One region of the Parageobacillus galactosidasius genome, then DNA from elsewhere that is predicted to be linked to it. Evidence: a T-box and tRNA genes for the amino acid it is inferred to sense, from the RefSeq annotation. Region 1 holds a T-box; the other holds one or more tRNA genes.
The links. A T-box is a leader RNA that pairs with one kind of tRNA and senses whether it is charged. The one in region 1 lies ahead of serS (serine--tRNA ligase), so its partner is inferred to be a tRNA-Ser.
Positions count from the first base shown of each region.

Region 2: it encodes a tRNA-Ser, which carries the amino acid that the T-box ahead of serS (serine--tRNA ligase) is inferred to sense. The anticodon was not compared.

Region 1 covers NZ_NDYL01000002.1:2,000,601-2,009,760, forward strand. The annotation lists gene B9L23_RS19650 (HD-GYP domain-containing protein) at 1-936, shown strand, start outside; gene B9L23_RS19660 (YaaC family protein) at 1,829-2,806, opposite strand; gene guaB (IMP dehydrogenase) at 2,935-4,401, shown strand; gene B9L23_RS19670 (serine hydrolase) at 4,523-5,854, shown strand; gene pdxS (pyridoxal 5'-phosphate synthase lyase subunit PdxS) at 6,006-6,890, shown strand; gene pdxT (pyridoxal 5'-phosphate synthase glutaminase subunit PdxT) at 6,908-7,486, shown strand; T-box leader at 7,556-7,772, shown strand; gene serS (serine--tRNA ligase) at 7,825-9,099, shown strand.
Region 2 covers NZ_NDYL01000002.1:431,857-441,016, reverse strand. The annotation lists gene B9L23_RS11610 (sulfite exporter TauE/SafE family protein) at 1-7, shown strand, start outside; gene B9L23_RS11605 (MBL fold metallo-hydrolase) at 267-1,220, shown strand; gene B9L23_RS11600 (SGNH/GDSL hydrolase family protein) at 1,403-2,197, shown strand; gene B9L23_RS11595 (ABC transporter ATP-binding protein) at 2,194-3,111, shown strand; gene B9L23_RS11590 (ABC transporter permease) at 3,104-4,084, shown strand; tRNA gene B9L23_RS11585 (tRNA-Pro) at 4,349-4,422, shown strand; tRNA gene B9L23_RS11580 (tRNA-Ser) at 4,504-4,596, shown strand; gene B9L23_RS11575 (FMN-dependent NADH-azoreductase) at 4,729-5,364, opposite strand; gene B9L23_RS11570 (hypothetical protein) at 5,614-5,793, shown strand; gene B9L23_RS11565 (pirin family protein) at 5,859-6,692, shown strand; gene B9L23_RS11560 (MBL fold metallo-hydrolase) at 6,963-7,817, shown strand; gene B9L23_RS11555 (autorepressor SdpR family transcription factor) at 7,961-8,233, shown strand; gene B9L23_RS11550 (SdpI family protein) at 8,230-8,868, shown strand; gene nfsA (oxygen-insensitive NADPH nitroreductase) at 8,947-9,160, shown strand, end outside.

The DNA of each region.
Region 1 (9,160 bases):
GAAGTGTGCGTCGAACCAGTTCTGGCAAATGGCGATCCATTTAGACCAGCTGAATTGCTTGGACAGCATGATGGCGATAACACTAGCAATGAGCAGCCGATATCACTTTATCTGAAAGCGGTTCAAAAATATAAAAAAGCATTTCAATCTTGGCAGTCAGGCTCTCCTATCGATATAGGGGAAATAAGAGATATTATTATCCCTTTATTCGATAAATTTGTACATCATCGAAAAGAGCTATTAACGCTATATCGTTATGCCACAAAAGAAGACTATTTATACCATCACGCTGTCAGTGTTGGTTTATTATCTGGATTTTTAGCAAAACAATTAGATTATAGTAAAGGGGACTGTTATCAAATTGTGCTGGCGGGTATATTATCTGACTGTGGCATGGCGAAGGTTGATCAGAGAATTTTAGCGAAGAAATCTGCGCTTACTACTAGCGAATATGAAGAAGTAAAGCGACATACCGTGTTTGGCTATCGAATGGTTCGAAAAATAACGTCATTAAAAGAAGGAGTAAAGCTAACTGTATTGCAGCATCATGAACGCAATGATGGAACGGGCTATCCGTTTGGAATTCGTGATCGGCAAATTCACCCTTATAGTAAAATAGTGGCCGTAGCTGACGTTTATCACGCGATGACGTCCGAACGTCTTTATCGACGAAAACAATCGCCTTTTAAAGCACTTGAAAAAATTCAAGTCGAGCACTTTGGTAAATTGAGTATGGAAGCGATACAAATACTACTAGACAGTTTGATAAATTTTCATATAGGAACAGTTGTCAAATTATCGAACGGTGAAATGGCGGAAATCGTTTTTATGCAGCGGGAAGCGCCAACAAGACCAATTGTCAAAATCGTAGATAAAGACGAATTTCTTTCTCTAAGTGAACATCGAGATATTCATATTGAAGAAGTTATTGATTAACGATGATGGAGCAAAAAATTTTTTCTAGAAAAATACTCTTGAACAACAGCAATAATAGTGATAGAATAAAGCCTGTCTTGAAGAAAAAACAAATAAATTTATAAATGTTTATAAAAAACATGTTGACTTTTATTTTGCTTTTAGTTATTATTTAATAGCTGTCATCATTTAGAGTTTGAAGTTCCTTGAAAACTAGACAAAACGCAAGCGTCAATAAGAAAAGCGGAGGCGACGCGATCAGCTCTCGAAGCCAAATGTTCTTCACCCGCTAAAGTGCCTGCACTTCGAGGGGGAAGGTTATTTGGCACGAGAGAGCTAGGCGCTGAAGCTGGACAATAAGAAAAGCGAAGGCGACTTGACACCTTCGGTGTCGGCGCCGAATTAATAAGCCAATCAACTTTCTTTTTGGAGAGTTTGATCCTGGCTCAGGACGAACGCTGGCGGCGTGCCTAATACATGCAAGTCGAGCGGACCGAACGGAAGCTTGCTTCTGTTCGGTTAGCGGCGGACGGGTGAGTAACACGTGGGTAACCTGCCCGTAAGACCGGGATAACTCCGGGAAACCGGGGCTAATACCGGATAACACCGAAGACCGCATGGTCTTTGGTTGAAAGGTGGCTTTTGCTACCACTTACGGATGGGCCCGCGGCGCATTAGCTAGTTGGTGAGGTAACGGCTCACCAAGGCGACGATGCGTAGCCGGCCTGAGAGGGTGGATAATTGCCTAGTGACAATAGCGGAGAGGAAACACCCGTTCCCATCCCGAACACGGAAGTTAAGCTCTCCAGCGCCGATGGTAGTTGGGGCCAGCGCCCCTGCAAGAGTAGGTCGTTGCTAGGCAAGATTTCACTGATAGAGCACCCTGCCTTATTCTAGGCAGGGTGCTTTTTCATTATGCTGGAAACAGCCGCTGTATCAAATATTCATAAAGCAATAACGGTACTTTTTCTGCAGTCAAAGATAAAAATTGAACAATCAATGTATATGCGTTACTTGAATAAGAGTGTAATAACTCACTCCACCATTCCGTTTCATATCGTGAAATCATACTTAAGTTATATAGTAATAAATAATGGGCAATTACTTCCGGAAGCATAAATATTTTTTCTCTCTTTACTGGAATACGGTATGTTCCATTCAAATGAAACATAAATGGTTCACATCCAATTGGCTGTAGTGGCGATTCGATGCCGATGTGAATAAAACGATCTTCTTCTTTCACAAAAGTAGCTTTTAAAAAATGCCATTCATGCTCTATGTAATGAATAAAGCGATTTAACGTCATATGATAATGATCTAAAATTTCTATCGGAATCGCAATGGAATTGAGAGAAGAGTTATGTATAACTTCTATAGACAATATTTTTTTATCGTTAAATATGGAAAGTGATTCATGTAGTTCGCATATTCTTTGCAGTAACGTAACCATTCGAAATTTTTCTCCTGTTGTTTGTTTCACATGAAACATTTTTTCAGAAAAATGAGTGAACAAGCCGTTTTTTTGTACCTTTACTTCGTCATCTAAAAATTCATATCCTTGTTTTTTTCTTTTTCTTGTTGAGACTCCGTGTGCTAAAACGGAAGTAGACTCAGGATAATCTGCATCGACAGTAAGCAGGCAAGCTTTTAAAAGTTGTACCATTCCGTAAAATAAAAGAACAGGCTTAATCGATAAAGGCGCATGGCGTGCGGTTGAATAAAAGTTTTGGCCGTGTTCTAAATAATAAAGAAATGGATAGCAGTTCGTGTAGCTTTTTTGCATAGCATCTTCTCTTTCTTGTTTTACATAGCATTGATAAAGCAGTTGTTGAGCTATATCTGCCGAATGAAATACGATAAATTTGTTTGGAATGTTTCTGTCATCCAACATTTCTATCCCCCTACCATGAATTTTTTAACAAAATAACTGAAAAGTTGAACATTTTCTCTATTCCTTGACAGTAGTTTAACCAGTTGATAAGCTACTAATAATAATTTTCCGGACAAGGGGGAGAAAACATGTGGGAATCGAAATTTGCTAAAGAAGGATTAACGTTTGACGATGTGCTCCTTATTCCTGCAAAATCAGATGTATTGCCTCGTGATGTAGATGTGACTACAAAGTTAAGCGAAACATTACAGTTGAACATCCCGATTATTAGCGCAGGAATGGATACGGTAACCGAAGCAGAAATGGCAATTGCCATGGCAAGACAAGGTGGGCTTGGGATTATCCATAAAAATATGTCCATCGAGCAGCAAGCAGAGCAAGTAGACAAAGTGAAACGTTCGGAGCGAGGAGTTATTACGGATCCATTTTTCTTAACCCCTGAACATCAAGTATACGATGCGGAACATTTAATGAGTAAATATCGTATTTCTGGCGTGCCGATTGTCAATAATGAGGAAGAGCAAAAGCTCGTTGGCATTATTACAAATCGTGATTTGCGTTTCATCCAAGACTATTCCATTAAAATCGCCGATGTAATGACAAAAGAAAATTTAATCACAGCCCCGGTCGGAACGACACTAGAAGAAGCAGAAAAGATTTTACAAAAGTACAAAGTTGAAAAATTGCCGCTTGTCGATGAAAACGGAGTACTAAAAGGACTTATTACGATTAAAGATATTGAAAAAGTAATCGAGTTTCCAAATTCCGCAAAAGACGCGAAAGGACGGCTTCTTGTAGGGGCAGCTGTTGGTGTTACAGCTGATACGATGATTCGCGTGAAAAAGCTGGTAGAAGCAAATGTTGACGTCATTGTCGTGGACACGGCGCATGGCCATTCCAAAGGCGTCCTTGAAACGGTGCGTAAAATTCGCGAACAATATCCAGACTTAAATATTATCGCTGGAAATGTCGCGACAGCGGAGGCGACACGCGACTTGATCGAGGCAGGAGCGAACATCATTAAAGTCGGAATTGGCCCTGGGTCGATCTGTACGACGCGCGTTGTCGCGGGAGTCGGTGTACCGCAAATTACGGCAATATACGACTGTGCGACAGAAGCCCGTAAATATGGCGTCCCGATCATCGCCGATGGCGGAATTAAATATTCCGGCGATATTGTAAAAGCATTGGCAGCAGGGGCACACGCGGTCATGTTGGGCAGCCTTTTAGCCGGAGTATCAGAAAGCCCTGGAGAAACGGAAATTTATCAAGGAAGAAGATTTAAAGTGTATCGCGGAATGGGATCTGTTGCTGCGATGGAAAAAGGAAGCAAAGACCGTTATTTTCAAGAGGATAATAAAAAGTTTGTTCCTGAAGGAATTGAAGGGCGCGTTCCTTACAAAGGACCTTTAGCTGACACGATTTATCAGCTTGTCGGCGGTTTACGTGCAGGAATGGGGTATTGCGGAACAAGAAATTTAGAAGAACTACGAGAAAAGACGCAATTTATTCGCATGACGAGTGCCGGATTGCGAGAAAGCCATCCGCATGATGTGCAAATTACGAAAGAAGCACCAAACTATTCTCTTTCTTAATATATGTCTATTGACCTAACTTAGGCGGAGAAAAGCTTCTCCGTCTATTTTTTTGCACTGGAGTGTGTTACAATAACGTTTGTGTGAGGAGGGTGTGACAGTGAAAAACATCAAACATAAAATGTTGATCAGTTTACTTATTATTTCTCTATTTTTGAGCCTGTTGCCATTTCGTGTGGCAAAAGCAGCAAGCGATCCGCTAAATATCGAAGCAGATGCGGCGATACTTGTTGATGCAAATACAGGGAGAATTTTGTATCAAAAAAATATTGATACAGTTCTCGGTATTGCTAGTATGACCAAAATGATGACCGAGTACTTACTGTTAGAAGCAATTAAAGAAAAACGGGTAAAATGGGATCAGCAATATACACCAAGCGACTACGTTTATCGTCTTTCGCAAGATCGCTCTTTATCCAACGTTCCTTTACGAAAAGACGAAAAATACACTGTTCGTGAGCTTTACGAAGCGATGGCGATTTATTCCGCCAACGCTGCAACGGTAGCTATTGCCGAAATTGTCGGTGGTTCGGAACAAAACTTTGTCAAAATGATGAATGAAAAGGCGAAACAATTAGGACTTAAGGGATATAAATTTGTCAACTCCACGGGATTAAGCAATGAAGATTTAAAAGGGTTTCATCCGGAAGGAACGAACGAGAGAGAAGAGAATGTGATGTCTGCCCGTTCCGTCGCCACACTAGCGTATCATTTGTTGAAAGAATATCCAGAAGTATTGGAAACAGCAAGTACTCCTCGGAAAATATTTCGCGAAGGAACCGATGATCAAATTAAGATGGATAACTGGAACTGGATGCTGCCTGGACTCGTTCGCGAATATGAAGGAGTAGACGGATTAAAAACAGGTTATACCGAATTTGCTGGATACTGTTTTACCGGAACAGCGGAACGAGATGGCGTTCGTTTCATTACAGTAGTGATGAATGCGAAAAGCAACGGAAAATCGACCATCGAAGCTCGATTTGAACAAACGGAAAAACTGCTTCACTATGGATTTAGCAATTACTCTATCAAAAAGCTATACCCGAAAGGATATCAACTAAAAGGAAAATCGACGCTACCGGTAGTGAAAGGAAAAGAAAAGTCGGTTGCCATCGTAACCGATAAGCCGTTTTTTCTTGTCGTGAAAAACGGAGAGGAAAAAAACTATCGTCCTGTATATGTTTTTGATCAAAAGAAATTAACAGACAAAGGTGAATTAGTCGCACCTATAAAAAAAGGTGAAAAAGTCGGATATATGACATTGCAATACAAAGGCACAGAGGAGTATAGCTTTTTAAGTCCAGAAATGAAAAATAATGTAAAAGTAAATATTGTTACAAAGAAAAGCGTCGAAAAAGCAAACTGGTTTGTGCTTGCAGTGAGAGGAATTGGCGGGCTGTTTGGCGATGTATGGACAAGCGTAGTAAAAACGGTCAAAGGCTGGTTTTAAAAGCTCCTTCCTTTTTAGGGAGCTTTTTTCTATTGTGATTTTTTAAAAAATTGAGGTAAAATAAAAAAATGTAATCATCTATTGTAATACTGTGGTATTTAGCGTTAACCATCACAGTATAACGGCATAGTGAAATAAGGAGGAATGACAAGTGGCAATTACAGGTACAGATCGTGTAAAACGGGGAATGGCGGAAATGCAAAAAGGCGGCGTCATCATGGACGTGGTGAATGCGGAACAGGCGAAAATCGCAGAGGCAGCCGGTGCAGTAGCGGTGATGGCATTGGAACGCGTCCCTGCTGATATTCGTGCCGCTGGCGGTGTCGCGCGCATGGCAGATCCGACGGTCATTGAAGAAGTGATGAAGGCCGTATCGATTCCTGTTATGGCCAAAGCGCGTATCGGTCATTACGTCGAAGCACGCGTCCTTGAGGCGTTAGGTGTTGATTATATTGATGAGAGTGAAGTATTAACACCAGCTGATGAAGAATTCCATATTGATAAAAGACAATTTACCGTTCCGTTTGTTTGCGGTTGTCGCGACTTAGGAGAAGCGGCGCGCCGCATTGCTGAAGGGGCATCGATGCTTCGCACAAAAGGAGAACCAGGAACAGGAAACATTGTCGAGGCAGTGCGTCATATGCGCAAAGTAAATGCGCAAATACGAAAAGTCGTCAGCATGAGTGAAGACGAGCTTGTGACAGAAGCGAAGAATTTAGGTGCTCCGGTTGAAGTATTGCGCGAAATTAAGCGGTTAGGCCGCCTCCCTGTCGTCAACTTTGCCGCAGGCGGTATCGCGACCCCGGCTGACGCGGCATTGATGATGCATTTAGGTGCAGATGGGGTATTTGTCGGTTCAGGTATTTTTAAATCGGAAAATCCAGAAAAATATGCGCGGGCGATCGTTGAAGCAACGGCACATTATGAAGATTACGAGCTAATCGCCCATTTATCCAAAGGATTAGGTAGCGCAATGCGCGGCATTGATGTCGCATCATTATTGCCAGAACAACGTATGCAAGAGCGTGGTTGGTAAGTAAAGGAGTAGACGTTATGATGAAAATTGGAGTGCTTGGCTTACAAGGTGCCGTACAAGAACATGTTCGTTCCATTGAAGCGTGCGGCGCCGAGGCAGTGGTCGTAAAAAAAATAGAGCAATTAGAGGAAATTGACGGCCTTATTCTTCCTGGCGGCGAAAGTACGACGATGCGCCGTTTGATGGATAAATACGGATTTATCGAGCCGTTAAAACAGTTTGCTGCAGCGGGAAAGCCGATGTTCGGCACGTGCGCTGGCCTCATTTTGTTAGCGAAACGAATCGTCGGTTATGATGAGCCGCATCTAGGATTGATGGATATTACGGTGGAACGCAATTCTTTTGGCCGTCAACGTGAAAGTTTTGAAGCCGAGCTTTCGATTGCTGGCGTTGCCGATGATTTTATCGGTGTATTTATCCGCGCTCCACATATTGTGGAAGTAGGAGAGGACGTCGAAGTTTTGGCGAAATATGAAGGACGTATTGTTGCGGCAAGACAAGGGCAGTTTCTAGGATGCTCGTTCCATCCTGAATTGACCGATGACTATCGTATGACACAATATTTTCTCAATATGGTGAAAGAAGCGAAAGCATAAAAAGAGTTGCGTTTCAAAAAAACTTATAGTACATTATTGGTACAAACAGGCATATGAAAATCGCATAGCGCTAAAGCGATGAAAGGAACTAGTAGCAAGGTCGTTTCTCTTCAGAGAGTCGGTGGGTGGTGCAAACCGATGGGAAACACTTGTGAATCCATCCTGGAGTAAAATGCCGAACGCGCAAGCTAGTAAGCATTTTCGGCTTTTCGCCGTTATCGATTCAAGCGGAAGACAGCCTCGTCTTCAATTAGGGTGGCAACGCGGGATTACTCTCGTCCCTTTTTGGGGACGGGAGTTTTTATTTTATAATAATAATAAAAAAGGAGGTATCGTTGATGCTTGATGTCAAATATTTGCGCAATCATTTTGAAGAAGTAAAAGAAAAGCTTCTAAAGCGCGGCGAAGATTTAACAAATATCGATCGCTTTGAAGAGCTAGACAAAAAGCGCCGCGAATTAATCGCAAAAGCAGAAGAACTAAAAAATAAACGAAATGAAGTATCCCAACAAATCGCCGTATTGAAACGCGAGAAAAAAGATGCTGATCATCTCATTGCCGAGATGCGGGATGTAGGGGATCGCATTAAAACCATGGATGATGAAATCCGCCAAGTGGAAGAGGAACTAAATGCGTTATTATTGTCTATTCCAAATATCCCACATGAATCGGTGCCCGTCGGAAAGTCGGAAGAAGATAATGTCGAAGTCCGCAAATGGGGGGAACCGCGTTCGTTTTCATTTGAACCGAAACCGCACTGGGATATTGCCGAACAGCTCGGTATTCTTGATTTTGAACGGGCCGCGAAAGTAACAGGAAGCCGCTTTGTCTTTTATAAAGGACTCGGCGCCCGCCTGGAGCGCGCGTTAATTAACTTTATGCTTGATGTTCATATCGAGGAGTTTGGCTATCAAGAGATATTGCCTCCGTACCTTGTCAATCGGGCGAGTATGACGGGAACAGGGCAATTGCCAAAATTTGAAGAAGACGCATTCCGTATCGAAACAGACGATTACTTTTTAATTCCGACAGCAGAGGTGCCTGTGACAAATTTACATCGTGATGAAATTTTATCCGCGGAAGATTTGCCGATTTACTATGTTGCTTATAGTGCATGTTTTCGCGCCGAAGCTGGTTCTGCTGGACGTGATACAAGAGGGCTTATTCGCCAGCATCAATTTAATAAAGTAGAGCTGGTGAAATTTGTGAAACCGGAAGATTCATATGACGAATTAGAAAAGTTAACAAATCAAGCAGAGAGAATTTTGCAGCTGCTTGGACTTCCTTATCGTGTTGTATGTTTATGCACCGGTGATTTAGGGTTCTCATCGGCGAAGACATATGATATTGAAGTATGGCTGCCAAGCTATGGAACGTATCGTGAGATTTCTTCGTGCAGCAACTTTGAGGCATTCCAAGCACGGCGTGCTAACATTCGTTTCCGCCGCGAACCAAAGGCGAAACCGGAATATGTGCATACGCTCAATGGATCAGGGTTGGCGATTGGTCGCACGGTGGCCGCCATCTTAGAAAACTATCAGCAGGAAGATGGAACGGTTGTCATTCCAGAAGTACTGCGTCCGTACATGGGAAATCTAGAAGTTATTCGATAAATAAGAGCAGGGCGGATTTGCCCGCCCGCTCTGCCATAAAAGGTGTTGACTTTTATCTTTA
Region 2 (9,160 bases), 1.6 Mb from region 1:
GTCATAATGACAGTTGAATAATTTTTTTCGCAAAGGATATTTAGTTCCGCATTGTACTGATCGCTAGATTCTCCTGTTAGCTGCGAATATTATAGACGCTTCTTTACAATGGAACAATTTTCATTGGGCATGAACGATGGATTTCAAAGTTGTCTTTGCTTGAAATCGGTTCATGTCCTTTTCCATTTTTTAAAATAATATAGTTTCTCTATTTATATGTAATTTGGTAGAATATTCAGTAAAGATAAAAAGTAGGAGATGATATGATGAAAAAACCTCGTGATTTAGGGCACAACATTTCGATGATTGATCTGTTTGATTTAGGAGTTGCAGAGCGCACCGGTACATATGTGCTTCACGAAGAAGAGCTTGCTATTATTGAGACAGGTCCAAGCCCTTCTGTTCCGTATTTATTAAAAGGACTAGAAGCGCTTCAAATTGATCCTGCGGATATCCGCTATATTATTGTGACACATATTCATTTGGACCACGCTGGCGGCGCTGGCGTGCTGCTTGAAAAATGTCCGAACGCCCTTGTTGTTGTTCATCCGAAAGGGAAGCGGCATCTAGCAGATCCATCACGGTTAATCCAAGGAGCAAAGGCGGTGTATGGGGAAAAATTTGACCAATTGTTTTCCCCGGTTGTACCGATTCCAGAGGATCGTCTCATCGTGAAAGAAGATGGTGATACGCTTACGCTCGGCAGTGAGCGTACGTTGACGTTTTTGGATACGCCTGGCCATTCCAACCATCATTTTTCGATTTACGATTCGCGCAGCCGCGGCGTTTTTACTGGCGATACGATCGGAGTGTTTTATCCGCAATTGCTAAAAGATGGGCTTGAATATTGTTTGCCGTCCACTTCTCCGAACCAATTCCGGCCAGAGGCGATGCTGCAATCGGCAGAGCGATTGGAGCAGCTTCAACCTGAACGCATTTATTTCGGTCATTTTGGCATGCTAGAAAACCCTCGCGCAGCGTTTGAACAGCTTCGTTTTTGGCTTCCAAAGTTTGTCGAAGCAGGAGAAAAAGCGATTGCCAACATGCCTGGCGCATCGATGCAGGAAAAAGCTGAATCGGTTTTTCGCAAGCTGTATGAAGAAGTCAGCGCTTTCTTGCAAGAAAGAAATATTTCACCGACATCAGAAGCGTATGACATCATCCGTCTCGATTTACAAGTATGTTCGATGGGAATTGTAGATTATTTGCAAAAACGGTAAGGCACTAGAAATTTGTTTGAACATAATCCAGTAAGAACGGCTTGGTGAAATCACCAAGCTTTTTCATTGTGGCGGCTGTTTTATAACGGCGTGCTTTTTACTATCAAATGCGGAGAGTCTAAAGGTGTAGCCTGGATGAAAATATTGTATGATAAGTAACAAAGATAAGAAAGGATGATTGCATGAGACGCGGTATTGTAAGCACCATCACGATTGTATCCGTGCTGGCGGGAATATTATGGCTTGGCGGTTTTGCCATGGGCATTCAAGATCAATTTTTTTCCGCCGCGATGCCGCCAGCAGGCACGACGAAATATACAAAAGAGAAAAAAGCGGACAACCGTGAAATTTATATTGTCGCTCTTGGCGACTCGCTGACAAGGGGAACGGGAGACGAAAGCGGAAAAGGGTATATTGGCTATATGGTCGATTCTCTCCGTAAAAAAACAACGAAACCGATTCGTGTAACAAACTTGGCTATTAAAGGACAGCGATCTGACGGACTCCTTAAGCAATTAGGACAAGCTGAGATAAAGAGGCAGCTAAAAATGGCTGACATCATCGTGATGACGATCGGCGGGAATGATTTGTTTCAAGGCGGAGAAGCGCTAAAGCTTGCGCCAAAGCAAATCGAGCAGGCAAAAAACGCGTATTTACACAACTTAGACCGTATTTTTCAAACGATTCGCAGCGTCAATAAAGATGCAGTTGTTTTTTACATCGGGCTATACAATCCGTTTAGCGACCTCGGTGACGCAAAGAAGACATCCGCGATCGTAAGGCAGTGGAATTTTGCTTCGGCAGAAACGGCAGCTCGCTATCCAAATATCATTGCTGTGCCGATATTCGATTTGTTTGAGCTTCATGTGAATGATTATTTGTACAGCGACCATTTCCATCCGAATAAGGAAGGCTATAAACGCATTGGCGAACGTGTCGCTTCTTTAATTACGTGGACGGAGGAGGACAAACAATGACGACAACACACGCACCGCTTGTCGTAACCGATTTACGCAAAACAATTCGCCGCAAAGAAATTATCAAAGGAATTTCATTTGAACTGAAGGAAGGTGAAGTATTTGGGTTTTTAGGACCGAATGGCGCGGGAAAAACGACCACCATCCGCATGCTTGTCGGGCTTATCAAGCCAACATCGGGACATATTTCTATTTGCGGCTATGACCTAGAGCGTCAGTTTACCAAAGCGATTCGCCATATCGGCTGCATTGTCGAAAATCCAGAATTATATCCGTATTTAAGTGGATGGGAAAATTTGGAGCACTTTGCGCGCATGGTTCCCGATATTCCAAAAGAACGAATCATGGAAGTGGTGGAGTTAGTCGGTTTGCAAAACCGCATTCACGATCGGGTGAACACGTATTCGCTTGGGATGCGACAGCGTCTCGGCATTGCGCAGGCGCTGCTAGGAAAGCCGAAAGTGCTGATTTTGGACGAGCCGACCAATGGGCTTGATCCTGCCGGCATTCGCGAAATGCGCCAATTTATCCGCTTTTTGGCAGAATCAGAAAGATTGAGCGTGCTTGTCTCCTCACATCTGTTAAGCGAAATTCAATTAATGTGCGACCGCGTGGCGATTATGGCAAAAGGGCTGCTGCTTCGGGTGGACACGGTGGAACGGCTGCTTAAAGAACAAGCGCGAGTTGTCTGGAAAGCCGCCCCCATCGAAACAGCGAAAGAAATACTAGAGAAAGAAACGTCGCCTGTCGCCATTCAAGGAGATAGGCTGGTGACTCCATATGAAAGAAAGAATTTGTCCATATGGAACAAAAAACTAGTAGAAGCGGGAGTACACGTCCATGAAATTCAGCCGAAACTGCCGACACTGGAGGATTTGTTTATTGAATTAACGGGAGGGGATGCGATTGAGTAACCTCGTGTACAACGAAATGCTGAAAATTGTCCGCAAAAAGCGGTTATCGGTAATTGCGGCGATTGTCGCCGTACTCGTTGTCCTTTTTACATACGCGCAATATAAGCAGGTGCAGGAAATACAGGAACGGCTCGGAACAACAGATTGGCGGACGCAGCTGCAGCAGCAAATTATTGACGCGCAAAACCGTCTGAATTCAAGCAGCATTTCGGAAGAATGGCGCAAATATTTGCACATTCGCCTTCAGCAGCAACAATATTATTTGGAACATGACATTAATCCATCCGCTCCCGGTGCGCCAACGTTTATGCGCATGTTTATTGAAAACGCGATCGATTTGTTTCTTCCGCTTTTAATGATGGTCGTCGCGGCGGATTTAGTATCCTCAGAAGCAAGCATAGGAACGATTAAACTGCTGCTTACAAGACCGGTCAAACGCGGAACGATTTTGCTTAGCAAATACATAGCGCTTCTTCTATCGATTTCGTTTATTTTATTGATGGTCGCTTTGCTTTCTTATTTGATTTCGGGGATTGTATTTGGGTATCAAGGATGGCGGCTGCCGTTACTAACTGGTTTTACCATTAACGGTGAAGAACTTAATACGGAAGGGGTACATTTGCTTCCACAATGGAAGTACGTGTTAATCGAACTAGGGCTTGCTTGGTTTGTTTCGATTGTCGTTGGAACATTGACGTTCATGCTTTCTGTATTGATGCGCAGCACCGCCGCAGTGATGGGCATTATGCTTGCGGCATTGATTTCCGGAGCGATTTTATCGAATATGGTGTCTTCGTGGGAATCGGCAAAATATTTGTTTATGGTCAATCTTCGCCTTACGGATTATGTCAATGGGACAGCGCCACCGATTGAAGGCATGACGCTCGGGTTTTCCATGACGGTGCTGGCGGTGTGGGGACTTGCGGCACTCGTGATTTCATTTATCGTCTTTACGAAGCGGGATGTATATTGAAAATAGAGGGGGACTTTCCTCTGACATAAGAGGAGATTCCCTTTTTCTCTTAAAAAGATGATTGGGATGGGTGGCTTGGTTAGTCGACGATTGATCACGAACATGATAGAGATTGTACATCATATACGTAGAAAAATGCTGGCGAAAACATGTCAGGATGCGTTATTCTTTATTCGAAAAGTTTTTTACTAAAAAAGTATTGACTACCCTATTTTTTTAATATAGAATACTAATTGGCGCTAACGAGAGAACAATGGATATGAACGGGAAGTAGCTCAGCTTGGTAGAGCACACGGTTCGGGTCCGTGAGGTCGCAGGTTCAAATCCTGTCTTCCCGATCATTTCGTGATGGGGCTTTCGTTCAGCTAGGAGAGCGCCTGCCCCGCACGCAGGAGTCCGATAGGCTCCATCAACCAAGTGGAGGAGTACCCAAGTCTGGCTGAAGGGGTCGGTTTCGAAAACCGATAGGGGTGTCACAGCCCGCGGGGGTTCGAATCCCTCCTCCTCCGCCATATCATTATCTTAACTACATATTATACTAATTTGGAATCATACAGCTTGTCGATTACATCGGCAAGCTTTTTTATTTTAATAGAAAAATCAAAATGACCTGTCCCTTATCAAAGGAACAGGTCATCATTTTGTTAAAAGTTTTTCGCTGCTTGTTCTGCTTGCTTGATCGCGTTTTGTTTAATTGTTTCGGCTTCATTCGGGAATTGTGCCATTCCTTCGACAAAAATGGACTGAACATCAGTAATTCCGATGAAGCTGAGCACTGCCCGCAAATAACGGTCTCCAAATTCCATTTCTTTCATTGGTCCTTCTGAATAAATTCCGCCGCGTGCTTGAATGTGCACCGCTTTTCTTCCTGTTAATAGCCCTACCGGACCATTTTCCGTGTAACGGAACGTTTTGCCTGCGATGCAGATTGTATCGATATAAGCTTTCATTTTTGGTGGAAAACTAAAATTCCACATCGGTGTGACAAACACATATTTATCTGCGTTGATAAACTGATCGGTTAACTCATTGATGCGGCTGATTTTTTGTTTTTCTTCCGCGCTTAACTGTTCAAATGTATGCCCTTGTTGCAATTTGCCCCAGCCGTTTAATACATCGGCATCAATGTAAGGGATGTCGGTACGATAAAGGTCTAATTCGATAATCTCGTCTTGCGGGTTTTGTTGTTTATAAGCATTAAGAAACGCTTTTCCAACGGATAAGCCGTAAGATTCCTCTTCCCGTTTTGGATTTGCTGTAATGTACAATAATTTAGCCATGTTCTTTCTCCTTTCGTTAGTATAAATAGCGTGGAATGAAAACAACAAACACTATGGAAATCCATGTAATATCAATGGCATAGTGTTTTAACGTAAATATAATAATGTAACTAACTTACTTTTGTAAAGTAATTTACTTTTAAGAAAAAAGATGATGCGTCAGCAGGAACATAAGCATCTTATGACGAAATGTATGTAAAAGGAAAATAAAAAGGGGGGAGAAAGGAGTGAAATGTCTTCGTTGCGGACATGATTCACACTCCTAGCATGATGTTCGATTACCGAAAAGAAATTCCGCTTGATGATGTGCCAAAATATAAAGAGCATGATGATGCGGCAGCAACGAATGAAACAATAAGCGTAAAAAAGCCAATTTCCTATCCGTTTGAGTATAGGAAAGATATACCGTTACCTGATGTCACAAAGTAAATCGTTTGCATTCATTGTTGTGTAGAGTACGATGCAGATAAAGATCATAAGGAGGAAACACATAGATGTCAGCACAGCGTCGCATCCGCCGTGTAAAAACGGTACAAATAGAGACAAATAGCCCGATTCATCGAAGCGGGCCGGTGCTAGAGCCGGGAAATTGGGAAGAATACGATCCGTTTTTGATGCTAATGGAGGATATTTTCCAACGCGGGACGTTTGACTTTCATCCGCATCGCGGCATTGAAACGGTGACGTACGTGATTGACGGTCAGTTGGAACATTTTGATAGCAAAGCCGGCCACGGAACGCTTGGTCCCGGTGATGTGCAGTGGATGACGGCAGGACGAGGGGTGATCCATAAAGAAGATCCGGCGCCAGGCTCGACCGTGCACAGTTTGCAGCTATGGATTAATTTGCCGAGCGCAAAAAAAATGACAGAGCCGCGTTATCAAAATTTAAAAGCAAGCGATATGCCTGTCCGGCGTGAAGAGGGAGCAATCATCCGCGTATTTTCCGGGTCATCGAAAGGAGTAAAAGCCCCGACACTCAACCATGTTCCGGTTACGATGGTGGAAATGGTGCTCGAACCAGGAGCGAGTATCGTGCAAGATTTGCCAGGAAGCTACAACGGCTTTCTGTACATTTTAGAAGGTAGCGGAACATTCGGCGCCGATGCCACGGAAGGAAAAGCGGGGCAAGTATTATTTTTAAGCCGCGTTGAAAACGAGACAGAAAGCGAAATCACTGTCACCGCCAAAGAAAAACTGCGCCTCCTCCTTTATGCCGGCGAGCCAATTAACGAGCCGGTTGTCGCTTACGGACCGTTTGTGATGAATACGCAGGAAGAAATCCGCCAGGCGATCCGTGATTATCAAGAAGGAAAATTCGTTGAATAACTATAAAAAGCGTTCCGATATGGAGTGCTTTTTTATAGTGGGATTATTTACAAAATTCAGACTAAATAGATACAATTGTTTTTGGGAAACAAAGCGAGTTATTTATTATGAGCGATAAACCAATCCATATCTGCAATTTTCGGATGGAGATGTTTGCGGCGAACAAAAAACAACGGATCATCATAGCATCGGTGAGCAAACGTATCACATTTTGTTAGACGGAAACAATACAGTGTTGTTTCTGAATAATGACAGAAGAGAGGGAAGGATATGAAAATTGAATTTTTAGGAACAGGCGGAGCGGTGACGATTCCGCGTCCGCTTTGCCAATGCCGCGTATGCGTTGAGGCGCGCGTGAAAGGAATCCCTTACAGCCGCAGCGGTCCAAGCCTGTTTGTGCACGGTCCGGACGTCTTAATCGATACGCCGGAAGATATTTATATGCAGATGAATCGTTCTAAAATTAAACAAATCAACGCGGTGTTTTACTCGCATTGGCATCCTGATCACGTGATGGGCAGGCGGGTGCTGGAGTCCATCAATGCCGATTTTCGGAATTATCCTCCTGCTTCCACGACGACGGATGTCTACTTGCCGCAGCAGGTCGCCATCGATTTTCAGCACCGCCTCGGCAGCGGCGAACATCTCTCTTTCCTCGAAAAGATGAAATACATCCGCCTTCATACGCTGCAAGATGGGGATAGCGTATTGATGGAAGGAGTGGAGATTCGCCTGTTCCGCTTAGCCGAAGACTACGTGTATGCGTTTTTATTTTCAGAAGGGGAGAAGCGGGTGCTGATTGCGATGGATGAGCTGAATAATTGGGATCCCCCGCGGGAAGTACAGGAAGTAGATGTTGCGGTTTTACCGATCGGCATTTTTGAGCTTCATCCGCTGACAGGGGAACGGCTGCTGCCTGAACATCACCCTATATTGAAAATAGAAGCAACATTTGCAGAAACATTGAATATTATTCACAAATTAAAGGCGAAGAAAACTATATTGACTCATGTCGAAGAAATGAACAGATTAGGCTTTGATGATCTCAAAGAAATAGAAAAACAGTTGCAAAAACAAGGGCTGTCCATCGAAATCGCCTATGATACGATGATGGTAGAAGTATAGTTTTTCGTTGATGGAGAGGACACATGGTGTTCTCTTTTTGTTTTCTCAGGTTATTAACAGAAAACTGAATATTTTATATAATGTAATTAAATAATTAGATAATTTTCTAAATAACAAAATAAGCACGGTGAACGTATATGAAAATGAACCTTGTTTATAAAGCGCTAGCCGATCCGACGAGAAGAGACATTCTCAACCTGTTAAGGAACAAGGACTTAACAGCAGGGGAAATCGCCGATCATTTCCGCATTTCCAAACCGAGCATTTCCCATCATCTAAATTTGTTAAAGCAGGCGGATTTAGTGCACGCTGAAAAAGACGGGCAGTACATCTATTACTCCATCAACACGACGGTGTTGCAAGATGTACTTGCTTGGCTTTTATCTTTGCAAGAAGGAAAGGGGAAGAGGGAATGAAAAAGCATTGGTATTTTTTCTTGTTGAGCATCATTAGTGTGGGGATTTCCTTATGGGCATATCCGCGGCTGCCGGAGGAAGTTCCGATTCATTGGAACTTTTCGGGGGAAGTGGATGGCTATTCATCAAAGCTTTTTGCCGTTTTATTTGGACCGATTTTGTTGACAGGGATTTATGGGATGCTGCTTGGGGTGACGAAAATCGATCCGCGAAAAGAGAATTATGAAAAGTTCGCGGGAGCGTACCGCGTTTTCATGTATACTTTTCTAACGTTTTTAACCGTCATGCATATTTCTATCATCTTTAGCGGCCTTGGCTACCATGTCAACATGGTTTTGATTGCCAATATAGGATTAGGTCTGCTTTTTGTGGTTCTCGGAAATTATATGCCAAAAATCAAAGCGAATTATTTCATCGGCATTCGCACGCCGTGGACGCTGGCGAACGAGACCGTTTGGGCGCGGACGCACCGGTTTGGCGGCAAAGTGTTTTTCATCGGGGGAGGGATGCTCATCGTTTCCGCTTTTATGCCTTCATCGATTCGCGGCTTTCTTCTCATTTCATCCATTGCCTTTATCGCGGTTGTGCCAATTGTGTATTCTTATTTCGCGTATAAAAAAGTAACGCAGATATAGAGACGAGTGTCAATCATTTTTGATTTTGATATGATAGAATACAAAGCTATTCAATCTATTGTATAGGAGGCATTTACTGTGAATTCAGTCATCGAAACAATTTTGCGGCACCGTTCGATTCGGAAATTTGAAGACCGTCCGTTATCGGATGAGCAAATTCGCACGATCGTCGAGTGCGCGCAAGCGGCATCGACATCAAGTTACGTACAAGCTTATTCCATCATTGGGGTGAAAGATAAAGAAACGAAACGGAAGCTTGCCCAAATCGCGGGAAATCAATCTTATGTCGAGC